Regions from separate parts of the Desulfogranum marinum genome, predicted to be linked through region 2. Evidence: riboswitches for the same ligand, from Rfam matches in the RefSeq annotation. Region 2 holds a riboswitch; each other region holds the start of a gene.
What was found. Region 2 has a riboswitch for cobalamin ahead of ACHZCY_RS16170 (TonB-dependent receptor plug domain-containing protein). Riboswitches for the same ligand answer to the same signal wherever they lie in the genome.
Positions count from the first base shown of each region.

Region 1: it holds a riboswitch for cobalamin, as region 2 does, so the genes downstream of both, trpD (anthranilate phosphoribosyltransferase) here and ACHZCY_RS16170 (TonB-dependent receptor plug domain-containing protein) in region 2, are expected to answer to the same signal.
Region 3: it holds a riboswitch for cobalamin, as region 2 does, so the genes downstream of both, ACHZCY_RS20755 (sirohydrochlorin cobaltochelatase) here and ACHZCY_RS16170 (TonB-dependent receptor plug domain-containing protein) in region 2, are expected to answer to the same signal.
Region 4: it holds a riboswitch for cobalamin, as region 2 does, so the genes downstream of both, ACHZCY_RS10635 (sirohydrochlorin cobaltochelatase) here and ACHZCY_RS16170 (TonB-dependent receptor plug domain-containing protein) in region 2, are expected to answer to the same signal.

Region 1 is NZ_CAXXRO010000003.1:157,178-160,287, reverse strand. Features, by position in the region: gene ACHZCY_RS07595 (NADP-dependent isocitrate dehydrogenase) at 1-820, opposite strand, end outside; cobalamin riboswitch at 1,395-1,621, shown strand; gene trpD (anthranilate phosphoribosyltransferase) at 1,795-2,901, shown strand; gene ACHZCY_RS07585 (hypothetical protein) at 2,904-3,110, shown strand, end outside.
Region 2 is NZ_CAXXRO010000004.1:1,685,595-1,688,704, reverse strand. Features, by position in the region: gene galE (UDP-glucose 4-epimerase GalE) at 1-467, shown strand, start outside; cobalamin riboswitch at 1,132-1,332, shown strand; gene ACHZCY_RS16170 (TonB-dependent receptor plug domain-containing protein) at 1,534-3,110, shown strand, end outside.
Region 3 is NZ_CAXXRO010000005.1:43,710-46,819, forward strand. Features, by position in the region: gene ACHZCY_RS20750 (FecCD family ABC transporter permease) at 1-709, opposite strand, end outside; gene ACHZCY_RS20755 (sirohydrochlorin cobaltochelatase) at 711-1,613, opposite strand; cobalamin riboswitch at 2,072-2,256, opposite strand; gene ACHZCY_RS20760 (cobyric acid synthase) at 2,614-3,110, shown strand, end outside.
Region 4 is NZ_CAXXRO010000004.1:402,106-405,215, reverse strand. Features, by position in the region: gene ACHZCY_RS10640 (FKBP-type peptidyl-prolyl cis-trans isomerase) at 1-413, opposite strand, end outside; cobalamin riboswitch at 1,029-1,210, shown strand; gene ACHZCY_RS10635 (sirohydrochlorin cobaltochelatase) at 1,330-2,322, shown strand; gene ACHZCY_RS10630 (hypothetical protein) at 2,487-2,678, shown strand; gene ACHZCY_RS10625 (phosphotransferase enzyme family protein) at 2,770-3,110, opposite strand, start outside.

The sequences.
Region 1 (3,110 bases), on a different contig from region 2:
CGCCATCATAATTTTTACAAGCCCATATAAAACCACCTTCCCACTTGAGGGCGGCTGCAACCATATCATCGATCAGTCGATGCTCATAGGTAATACCGGCTTGCTGAAATTGTTCGGCAAATTCCTGCTCGTAGACTTCCTGGAAAATATCTTTAAAACGACCATCGTATTTTTTCAAGATGGTGTTCTTGGTGGAGAGGTATACCGGCCAGCCCAGGTTAAGCCCATAGTTCATGCAGGAACGGGCAAAACCGCGGATGGATGCGTCCAGGTTATACATCCCCATGGCGCAGCCGCTGTCTGGAAATTCAAACACTTTATGTTCAATTGGGGCGCTGCCGTCTGCCGGTTCAAATTTCATGGTGAGTTTCCCTGGACCGGGAACAAGAAAGTCGGTGGCGCGGTACTGATCGCCAAAGGCATGTCTGCCTATAACGATTGGCTTTTTCCATCCTGGTACAAGCCGGGGGATGTTGTTGCAGATGATGGGCTGCCGAAAGACCGTACCGCCAATGATGTTACGGATGGTACCGTTGGGTGATTTCCACATCTGTTTGAGGTCGAATTCTTCAACCCGAGCTTCATCAGGGGTGATCGTAGCACATTTTACTCCAACGCCGTATTCTTTAATTGCGTTGGCTGCGTCAACCGTAATTTGGTCGTCGGTTTCATCACGTTTTTGGATGGAGAGGTCATAATATTTAATATCCACATCCAGGTAAGGAAGAATCAGCTTTTGTTTAATAAAATCCCAGATGATTCTGGTCATTTCATCGCCATCAAGCTCAACAATCGGATTTTTAACTTTGATTTTTGCCATAAAGTCACTCCTGTAGGGTAAGGGCGTGGTAGTATACTCTGTTTGTAATTGTATGCTTATAAAGGGGCGACCGCTATGGTTGAGTTACCCCTGTTTTTATCGAACTGTTTTTTACGCTAATAATTACAGTATCCGGTTGCTTCATAACTTTTAAGAAGGATTTAAACTTAATCAAGGCGGTCTTCAATTATTAATTGTTATAAGAGGTTAGTTAAGAGCTCCTTACCCATTTAAAATACAAGATATTGTTACAATGTACATCTTCCTTTGCTGCCTTTTTTAAGGCACCCTCTGCGCAAAATTTTTTGCCTTGTCAGCAACCGATAGACCAGGATGGCGCATGATCAATACAACGGCTACATAAATATAATTAGTTGGCCAGTTGACAGCGGGTTTGAAGTAATTATCTTTTGTATGTCTTCATCTCTCCTTCATTGAAGACAGCACCCTGACCCTCCTTTCGCCCAGCACCCCTGGTCAGGGTGCTTCTTTTTATAGATTTCATAGATGGTCCTCATCGTAATACTCTCCCCCTTCATATTGTCCATAGCCGTTGATAAATAAAGGAAGTTTTGTATACTAGTGCTATTCAGGTGTTTGATACCACTTGGTAGAAGGAAAGACGGTGGGAATCCGTCACAAACCAGTCATTGCTGTATTCGAAGTCTGTAGAGGCTGCTGCTCGTGCAAGACGGGTGTGCATCTCTGTAAGGGGAGTCACTGGAGTGAGTAATCTCTGGGAAGGCCGCCTCTGCAGTATACTTCGTGAGTCAGAAAGCCTGCCTGAATATACACAGATACGTATGATCTGTGACCACAGCCAACCACTGGATTCCTGTGTTTTATCATTTCTATACAACATTAATGCAGCATTTTGCTGAAGAGTCTTTGCTGTCGCTGTCCTCTTTACCCGGTCAGGTAGTGAGAACATTGACCGAGATACAGTGATTTGCAACCAGAAGGGGGAACTGGTTATGGATATTGCCTTAAATAAGGATTTTGGAAAGGTCATTACCGGTCTGATTCGGGGAGAGAGCTTGAATGCCGAACAGGCCTGTAATGCCTTTTGGCAGGTGTTAAATAATGACATTAGTGAGATGCAGCAGGGTGCGTTTCTTGCGGCGTTGACTGCAAAAGGGGAGACAGCCGAAGAAGTTGCCGGCGGGTGGAAGGCTATCTATGAACTGGATACGACAAAGGTCTCACTCCATGGAGAGGGGCCTGTTGTTGATAATTGCGGGACAGGGATGGATACCTATAAGACTTTTAATATCAGTACTGCTGCCTCCCTGGTTGCAGCCTCAGGTGGTATTACCGTCGCCCGCCATGGTGCGCGGGGCATTACTTCCTCTTGCGGGACCGTAGATATTGCCGAGGCACTGGGGGTGGACGTAGAATGTGATGTCGCCTATGTCGCAGATGCAATCGATAAGGTCGGGGTCGGCCTGTTCAATGGCATGAGTCCTAAGGTTCACCCTATGGCGTTAGGAAGAATATTATCCCAGATCTATTTTGGTTCACCTTTAAATATTGCGGCCTCCCTGGCCAATCCTGCCTTGCCGAAGATGGCCGTTCGTGGCGTATATGCCAAGGACTTGATTCTGCCAGTTGCCAAGGTCATGCAATCGATCGGTTATACAAAGGCCACTGTAGTGTACGGCGGAATTGATGGGAGTGACAAGGGGATGGATGAGGCTTCGGTGTGCGGTACGACCTACGGTGCACGACTTATTGATGGAGAAATTAGTGAATTTACCCTTACCCCTGAGCAGTGCGGGATACAGCAGCATCGGCCAGACGCTCTTGCTGCAGATCCAGACTTGGATCAGGCAGCCCTGAAAATGGTGGAACTGCTGCATGGGAAAGGTGATCCTGCACGCAGAGATGCAGTGCTGCTTAACAGTGGTCTTCTGTTTGAGTTAACCGGTAAAGCACCATCGATCGAGCAGGGGGTGACAATGGCCAGGGAATATTTGAAGGATGGACAACCGATTGACGTTTTAACCAGGTGGGTTGCTGAACAGAATCGTGATCCGGATAAGGGAATAGCGAAATTGGATGCTCTGATACAACAGGTTTAGCCATGCAGCAGCTCTTTATTCTTAAATCAGGCACTGAGTATTTTCGTTTTACCGACACCGAGTACACACGATGCTCCCTGCAAAAGGCCAGCGTTTATCCCATGGATTGTCTGGACAAGGTAAAACAACTGCATCAACAGCTGCAAGACGACGGCATCAGTGAAGCCGCTATCTTTATCCTGACCCTTACCGAACAACCCTTTACCGAA
Region 2 (3,110 bases):
TAAGCGGTCAAATAGGAGAAGATCCTAACGGTATTCCCAACAACCTTATGCCCTACATTTCTCAGGTTGCAGTTGGCAAGCTCGCAGAACTTTCGGTCTTTGGCAATGATTATTCCACACCAGACGGAACCGGTGTCCGTGATTACATTCATGTGGTTGACCTAGCCGTTGGACATCTGCGTGCGTTGGAAAAACTCACAAAAAACCCTGGGGTGGTTACCTACAACCTTGGTACAGGCCAAGGCTACTCAGTATTGGATATGGTCAGTGCCTTTGAAAAAGCCAGCGGCAAGCAGGTTCCATACAAGATAGCTCCCCGCCGACCCGGCGACATTGCCCAGTGTTGGGCGGACCCCTCTTTAGCACGGAAAGAGTTGAACTGGGAAGCAAAAAGGGGGGTGGTTGAAATGTGCGAAGATACCTGGCGCTGGCAATCTTCCAATCCCCAGGGATACACTGAAGGATAGCTCCTTTCTTTCAGTGCACAAACCCGTTTTCAAGGGTTCAACACCTTGTAAATAATATAAAAAAAGGCTGGAAAATGATAACCATTTACCAGCCTTTTCCAGCATCTTCTTTTTTTATTACCCCCAACCAACCTTCCACTTCTTGCCGTTTCGGTGCCCTGCCCAGACCTTTAACCTCACCATCGTTGACCACCGCCGGAGGAGAGAAAATCTCTAACCCGAATTTCTCATGAACCTTTTGATTTCAAACCCAACCAATTGATATTATTAGCTAAAATTTAACCTGTGCTATTAACAGTGTGTTTTTTGTTTTAAATCAAAAAGTTCCCCCTTTGGGTCAATAGATTTTTCCGCAGGATCTACGTTACAAGCCACTTGCGGTAGTTTACTACAGCTGCGCGGCTTGTGCCTTGCCCTGCGAAAAACTTTATTGATGAGAAATCCGGGCTAACAGTGCTATTTACAGAAACACTGTTATCTTTGTACCCCCCAATGCAAGATTTTACTGGTCAATGAACAACCTCGGTTACCTCCAATAATAAATTCTCCACATTTTTTCCTCTTGCGTGATTGAGGCAATTACAAAAAAACACCCCTGGATACCACTCAGTAGTACACTGATTTAACTATAAAAAAAGCTTGCCTTATTTCCCGTTTTGTTGTTTGCTTCCTGTTTGTTTCAGGTGCTTACAACCAAGCTTTAAAAGGGAACCCGGTGTAAATCCGGGACGGGCCCGCCGCTGTAAACCTCTCCTTATAAACAAATAAGGAAAAATGCTTTCAACCATGTGTGCCACTGCTCCAAAGCGGGAAGGCCGTTGAAAGTGGGGATAGTCAGAAGACCTACCTGAACAATGGTACCGCAAAAAAAGGTACCGCATGGAACCACGCACATCTCCTTATTACTCAATAGGCTTCCATGTTTCCAGAATCTCCGTGGACAAGAGATTCAAAGGCATCTGTGGATTTAAATCAGGGCATCCCCGGATCAATGTAGTACTAATTGGTCCGGGGATTTTTTTATTTCTCTCCGGGCATCCGTTCTTAAAAAGGAGAAGAAATAACAATGAAGAAGTATTACCCCGCTCTACTTATTCCCATCCTGTCCTGCCTCCATGCTCAAACTGCTATGAGTGCAACCACCCCCTCACAACCCACTGTAATGGATGAGGTTGTTGTTACAGCAAGCCGTAGCGCTGAAACAAAAAAACAAGTCAGCGCCAATCTCACTGTCGTCAACCGAGAAGAAATCGAGCAATCACCAAGCCGTAATGTTGCCGACCTGCTTGCAGAAAAAGGACTTGGTCACATTCAAAAATACCCCGGCAACCTCACCTCCATAGGCATTCGAGGATTTCGTACCGATACCCATGGTAACGACTTGCAGGGCAAGGTCCTCATTCTACTGGATGGCCGACGTGCGGGTACCGGTAACGTGGCCAAACTGATGACCAAAAATGTCCAACGAATCGAGGTAATCCGTGGCCCGGGAGCCGTACAATATGGGTCTGCGGGTATGGGTGGTGTGGTAAACATCATCACCCGGCAAGGTGAGCTCAACAGTGCTTTTGTAGAAGCCGGTGGTGGCGGTTTTGACACTGGAGAAGGCTCTATTGGTGGAACTGTTAATCAAAACGGTTTTGACTTTGCAGGAAGTTATACCTACAGAACCGAAGGCGATTATGACACCGGGAGCGGTGATCGATTTGAAAACACAGGGAATAACTATGAAACCGGCATAAGTGCGAATCTTGGTTACTCCTTCTCAGATACCAATCGGCTGGGCGTCATTTTCACCGGTTTTGATGCAGATGATGCGGGTGATCCTGGTTATTTCAGCAATCCCGACCTTGATAATACCACAGACAAGGACAATTACTCCATTGATACTAGATATAATGGGGGTACGGATAATGATCAGTATCAATGGATGGTACGTTATTTTTTCGGTAAGGATGAAAACACATGGAAAAGTCCGACTGCCTCCAATGCATCCGGCTGGGATACCGGCATAGATTCATCCAACAAAACAGATCAACAGGGAGCCCAGGCACAGGTTACCGGAACATTTGATATTGCCACCTTTACCGCGGGATTTGATTGGCTCGATTATGATGTGGAAAACACATGGACTCCAACAAAAACCACCTATACCAATCCAGCATTATTTCTGTTAGGCAAAACAAGTTTTGCCGATGATGCTGTCACCGCAAACATAGGATTGCGTTACGACTGGTATGAAGTTGAAGTAAAAGAGCCCGCAGGCAGAGACGAAGATCAAAACCGATTAACCCCGCAGTTTGGCCTTGCCTGGATGGTTACCGACGAACTGAAACTTCGTGCCCAGTATGCAGAGGCCTTTACAATGCCCTCTGCCGACCAGTTGGCAGCCGATTTTACCAGCTTTGGTACCAGAACAGTAGGCAACCCTGATCTCGATCCAGAGAAAAGCAATACCTATGAGGGTGGTGTCGACTTTGAACACAAAAGTCTTACTGCCTCCCTGACCTATTTCTACACCGATTTTGAAGATAAAATAACCACTGATTATCTTGCTGACGGCTCAGCTACCTGGAAAAACCTTGGCGATGCGACCATTGCCGGTTTTGAGGGAGAGATCAGCTACGATGTCGGAGAACCAAT
Region 3 (3,110 bases), on a different contig from region 2:
CAGAGGTTCTGTCGCCGGTTGCCATGATATTAAGGTCTCTGCCGTAAAAAAAAGCCAGGCCTGTGCCGATCAAGGCAAAGGGGAGAAGGAGAAGAATGTTGTACCAGGATACACCGGAAAGGCTGCCCATGAGCCAGAAGATGATGATGCCCACCTGTTCATCAGCCAAAAATTTAAGAAAGCCGATGGCAGCAGAAAGTATAGCCGCGACTATAACTCCGGCGAGAATGAGATTGGTTGATGACAGGCGACGGTCTCCGGAGGCCAGAAAGAGAACCAACAGCAGGGTGCCAATGCCGCCGGCAAAGGCAAAAATAGGAACCGATACAGCGGGAGGCAGAGCTAGACCGAAAATTTGCAGCACGATGACTAGGGAGGCTCCGAAAGCAGCACCTGTGGAGATGCCGAGGGTGTAGGAATCAGCCAGTGGGTTGAGAAGGATGGCTTGGAAAACCGTCCCGCTGACCCCCAGCATGCCGCCCACCAGCACTGCCGCAACAATGCGTGGCATCCGGACATCGGTGACCACCGTCACTGCCACCGGATCAATGTCCGGCAGCGGTTGCTGTAACAGTTTTGCACTTATGATTCGGACCACATCCATCACCGAAACCGATAAAAATCCCATGGTGGCGGAAACGGCAATTAAAAGAAAAAGTGCCGTGGTCAGAAAAAGAATGGGATATAATTCTTTGGTAACGATATTCATTTTACTGCAACTCGATACCGGCATTTTCTGCTGCCTGGGCAGCGTGTTGAACAAATAATCGGGCGACCGGTGTTTGTTCTCCTAACCCTTTGATCATGGGGATAACCTGGTGTCCTGCTGTGGCCAGCCGTGATTGCCACGAAGCAGGTTGTTGGCTGACCATATCCTTAAGAGCATGGCTGCCTGCAACAATCAGCAGCGGCTTGAGCAATACCTTTTGTGCACCTTGTGTTGCAAGCCCGGCAAGGACCTCATCCAGAGACGGATACCCTTCGACGGTGCCTATATGTATTGGTATTTGCGGATACATGGTCCGCATTCTCGATTCGAGTTCAAGATAGAGACCGCCGGATGGAAAAAAAGGGTTGCCGTGTCCCATATAGACCAGAGCAGCGCCGTGTTTTGCTGCTTGTTTGACATCCTCTTCCAGGGCTTTGGCAAGCTCCAGAATATCATTGCCGTAGGGGTGCGTCGGGCTATAGGTGCCAAGAATCGGTCGCCCGATAACAAGTTTTTCAAACGGCTGCCATCGGGGTTTCATGGTCCGAATTCCTGCCAGTGACTTGACATAGCTCGCCAGGTCATGGAATTCCTCGGCAGGTGCCATTTGGATCGCCTGGACTACTATGGATCTGTATCCCTGATCCTGGAGATTGGCAATGGCAGCCAGCTGGCCCTGCACGGTGAAAATTTCTTCGGGAATAAACGTATTTTTTAGTCTGTACTCGGTATCATGAGCACGTTTCCGCCAGACATTGCGAATGATGTTAGACGTAAAGGCCAGGCGAACCTGTGTGAGGGGGTAGGCTTGCCGGAAACATTCGTGAACTTTCAGCAGGCCGGGCAGGGCCGACTCCTCGGTTGTACCGAACATGGCAAGTACTATTGCATTTTTTGGGGCCATACTATTTTGCCTTTGTAACCTCTGCGCTTATGGGAAAAGGTATAGGGAGTCAGACGAGCACAAGGTCCTAGCCCGAATTTCTCATGACCTTTTTGATTTCAAACTCAATTAATTGATATTATTGCTTAAAGGCTAATTGTACAATTAACAGTCTGTTTTTCGTTTTAAATCAAAAAGTTCTCCCTTCGGGTCAATAGATTTTTCCGCAGGATCTACGTTACAAACCACTTGCGGTAGTTTACTATCGGAGTCTTCGCTTACCCGGAGTCTTCGCTTACCCGGAGTCTTCGCTTACCTACTGCGTGGTTTGTGCCTTGCCCTGCGAAAAACTTTATTGATGAGAAATCCGGGCTGGTCTTCACTGTCAATTTGTCAAAAAAAAAACCTGAATCAACTAGAGTGTTGATTCAGGTTATCCCTTTAATCCCTGAGTCGGAGGACCAACTTTTTGCCGGAAGTATGGTCATTTTTTGCAGGCAGGTTTTCTGACTCCCGGATCATTCTCCTCTCACACCTTCCCATTTGCTAAACAAACAGTGGTTTTTTGTGAGATTTGTTCCCGGTTACAGCGGCGGGCCCGTTCCGGATTGTAACCGGATTCCCTTTTTCTATTTCAGTAGAAACCTACAAAATTTTTGAGCTAACTTACCTGCAGGTCTCTGGATAGTCAAGCAGGTAATACCCGCTAGTCTAGTGAAATCCCTCTTTCGAGTGAGTCTATGGTTCCTCTCTTGAACGTGTTTTTTCAAAAAGATATAGAGAGCTGATCAATGGGCTCCTGTCCCAGGCTACCCTGCAGAATTGTTTTTTTTCGCATGTCTCACGCTTGAAAGAAAAAACTCATTTTTCAGGCTGACCTGCAGAGTTGAATGGAAAGGGGTGGCTCATGTGGTTGATTCGTATTATGTTGTCAGCTTTGTGTCCACTCTGCCGGCGAGTGGTGTTGTGCTGCATATACATTGTTCTGGATAAACAATTACATGAAATATAGTGGGGAAACATGGCTAACAAAGCGGTGTGCATAGCTGTATTGGGAACGGGATCCGACGTGGGCAAATCCATTGTTACCTCCGCCCTTTGCCGTATTTTGGTGAACAAGGGGTATCGAGTAGCACCCTTTAAGGCGCAAAATATGTCTAATAATTCAGGGGTTACTGCTGACGGGCTGGAAATGGGTCGGGCTCAGATTGTACAGGCAGAGGCAGCCAGGATAGCGCCACATGTGGATATGAACCCGGTGCTGCTAAAACCCACCAGCGATGTCGGCTCCCAGGTTGTGCTTAACGGTAAGGCTTGGATGGAGGCTTCTTCGGTCTCTTATTATGAAAAAAAAGACTATCTGTTTGCTGAGAGCTGTGCCGCCCTTGATCGTTTGCGCGACCAATACGATGTGATTGTTATGGAAGGTGCCGGATCGTGCGCAGAAGTTAACCTCATGGCCAATGATATCGTTAATTTACGTTGCGCAGCTTATGCAGACGCCCCGGTTATCCTTGT
Region 4 (3,110 bases), 1.3 Mb from region 2:
AGTTCAATATCAAAAGTGAGGTCTTTTCCTGCAAGCGGTGGATTTGCATCCAGGGAAACGTGTTCTTCTGTAATTTGAGTGATACGGACTATTACCGGCTGGTTAGCCTCGTTCATGAGTTCGAGCTGCATTCCTACTTCAGGGGTTATATCTGGTGGTACCTGGTCGATGGGCACATTAATAATCATTTGCTCATTACGGGGCCCGTATGCTTTTTCAGATGGTATGGTCACCGTTTTGGCTTCACCCAGCTTCATACCGATGACGGCTTCCTCAAATCCTTCGATCACCTGCCCCTTGCCTATGATGAAAGGGAGCGGTTCTCTGCCTTCTGATGAGTCGAAAATTGTTCCGTCTGCTAGTTTGCCTGTGTAATGGATAGTGACGTTATCACCACTTTTGGCCTGTGTCATTCTTATCTCCTGATAAGTTAAATGGGAAAGTATGCAATCCTTCCGTATGCCCTGATTGTTCAGAACCTCTCGAAAATGGAGTACGAAAATAATCTTGATTGCAGAGAATCCTCAGAGGGGATAACTGGTCTTCAGTTATTTCAAAATGATGGCTTACGTTGTCTTTCTGGTACCTGGTAAGCAGGCCCACTAAAAGGATTTGCGATGTAAAATAATGGAGAGTCATTTCTTTACTGGCTATGGGATGTACCAAGGCAGTCTATTAATTGCAATTGATTTTGCTGAGAGAGCGGCTGGGTAACGTTTTAATTAAACGAGAAACTTGAGGATAAGACCTGTAATTGCTTATAGGTGCCTCATATTTGGAAAAGCGTAATTTACAGCAGGTAGGCAAAGATCCAGGTAGCTTATCTCAACGGGAGAATCTGTGGGACGCCCTATGAGTAGCTATTTGAGCTGATTCTTATCATCACAATTTTGTTGCAGACAGCATTGGACTCAAGGGTTAATTTTTTTGTTATATCCATGTAACAAGGAATACTTTTGTAAAGTATGAAATTGGAATTATAAGATATTATTTCGTTTTTTGTTGACATGTTGATTTCTTGTTCGGTAGATTGTTCCCTGTTTTCAGGCTCCTTTATTGGATGAAAAGGGAATTCCGTGTAATTCGGAGACGGGCCCGCCGCTGTAATCGAGGACGAAAGCTGCACAATGCCACTGACATACATGTTGGGAAGGCGCAGTGAGTAGGTAGATTCGAAAGTCAGAAGACCTACCTGAAAAAAAGATCGTTTCCTGTGGACAAGGCGACTGATAGAGATACGTGGATTTACAAGGGCATCCCCGAATCATTTTTACAATGATTCGGGGATTTTTTTTTGAAATGGATCGTATAAAAAAAGGAGCATTCTCGATGAAAAAGTTCATGCAAATTGTAGTGACAACAGCCGTTTTCGCGTTGTCAATGTGTGTTACCGCAGCATTCGCCTCTGGTGGGATGAGCCAGCCGAAGGAAAGTAAGAACGCAATTATTGTAGCCAGCTTTGGTACTACTGTTCCCAGTGCGGTTAAATCCATTACCAATATTGTGGATAAGGTCAAAGCTGCGTACCCAGGGACTGAGGTCCGCGTCACCTTTACTTCCAATATCATACGCTCCGTATGGAAAGAGCGGCAGGCGGAAGCGCAAAAATGGCTTGATCAGGGGATTCCAAAAGAAGTACTTTATGTAGAAAATGTCATTGCTACCTTTGGCGACCTGCGTGAAGAAGGGTATACAAATATCATTGTTCAGCCCACCCATATGTTCTTTATGGAGCAGTCTCATGACCTGATGCAGTACGTCAATGCCATAGCTTCTATCCGGACAATGAAAGATAAATGGCGTCCGTTTAACACTATCGTGATGGGACGTCCCGCACTTGGTATGCCTGGAGATCGTTATGAGTATCATGTAGATGTGGATGCGGCTATTGCAACCCTTGCTGCTGATGCGGAAATGGCCAAAAAAGAAGGAGCGATGTTAGTCTACATGGGTCATGGAAATGAGCATTGGTCCACCGGAATATACAGCGAAGTGCAGCAGAAAATGCGCAAAGCTTATCCTGATGTTGCAACTTTTGTTGGTGTAGTCGAAGGACACCCAAGCCTGGATGATTTTGCAAGCCACTTAAAGTATGCTGATACCAAGAAAGTTATCTTGAAGCCGTTCATGATTGTTGCCGGTGACCATGCTACCAACGATATGGCCGGTGAGGAAGACGATTCCTGGAAATCTATGCTCAATGCTGATGGTTACGACGTTGAGGCTGTAATGGAAGGGCTTGGTTCTAACGACAAGTTTGCCCAGCTTTTTGTCGATCATATTGCTGATGCTGCAAAAGAAAGAGGGATTTTGTTGAAGTAGCAGCTGAAAGTAGACCTCGTTTGAGGGCGTTGGCTTTTCTTTATTTCAAGGTGTTTTCCTAAACGGTGGGAGGCACCTTGATTTTTTTTGATAGGTTCCTATTTTCATAAGAAGATCAAATGACTAAGGATCTACAGTTACTATCTATACGAAGAGGATACTCTATGCTACCTAGCGATAAAATAGACAAGGCTTTTAAGGCAATATGTGAAGAAGCAGAAAAAATGCTCAAGAAAGATGTATCGGGCAAGATGGAAAAACGTTTGAAGACCATTGTTTCCATTGCAAAACACCAAAGTGATGTGCGGGGATTAAAAGGTACCTGCTGTCACCCCAGTAAAGAGAAGTGCAAGTAACATCCTTTTCCTTCCTGTCATGCTCTATGGCAGGAAGGATATGAGAATGATCTCCATCATCAATCTACACACATTTTCCCCTCTACGTTCACTACCTCATTGGGCTGGTTCTGAAAATATCAGCCGCAATTGTCTGTAGCAAAGGTTGTTGCCTTATGATCGAGTCTGCCAAGTGAAATTGGATCAGTGCCCGGTCCAGGTTTTGATTTTTTCTGGATGTTTTAAAGTATCTATTCCCACAGAGGTGGTCGGTAAAGAAGCGAATACCGAGCTCAAAGCTTATCAGACCGGCTGCATCCGAAAGGAGCTGGAGGTCGGCATCACCCAGCAGTGATGCTGCTACTGAACCATATCCTTTAAGGATAGCTGCAAAATAATCAGCCGAAAAAACTGTTCCCTTTGGATTATCATGTTCCTCTCCCTGTCGGTTGC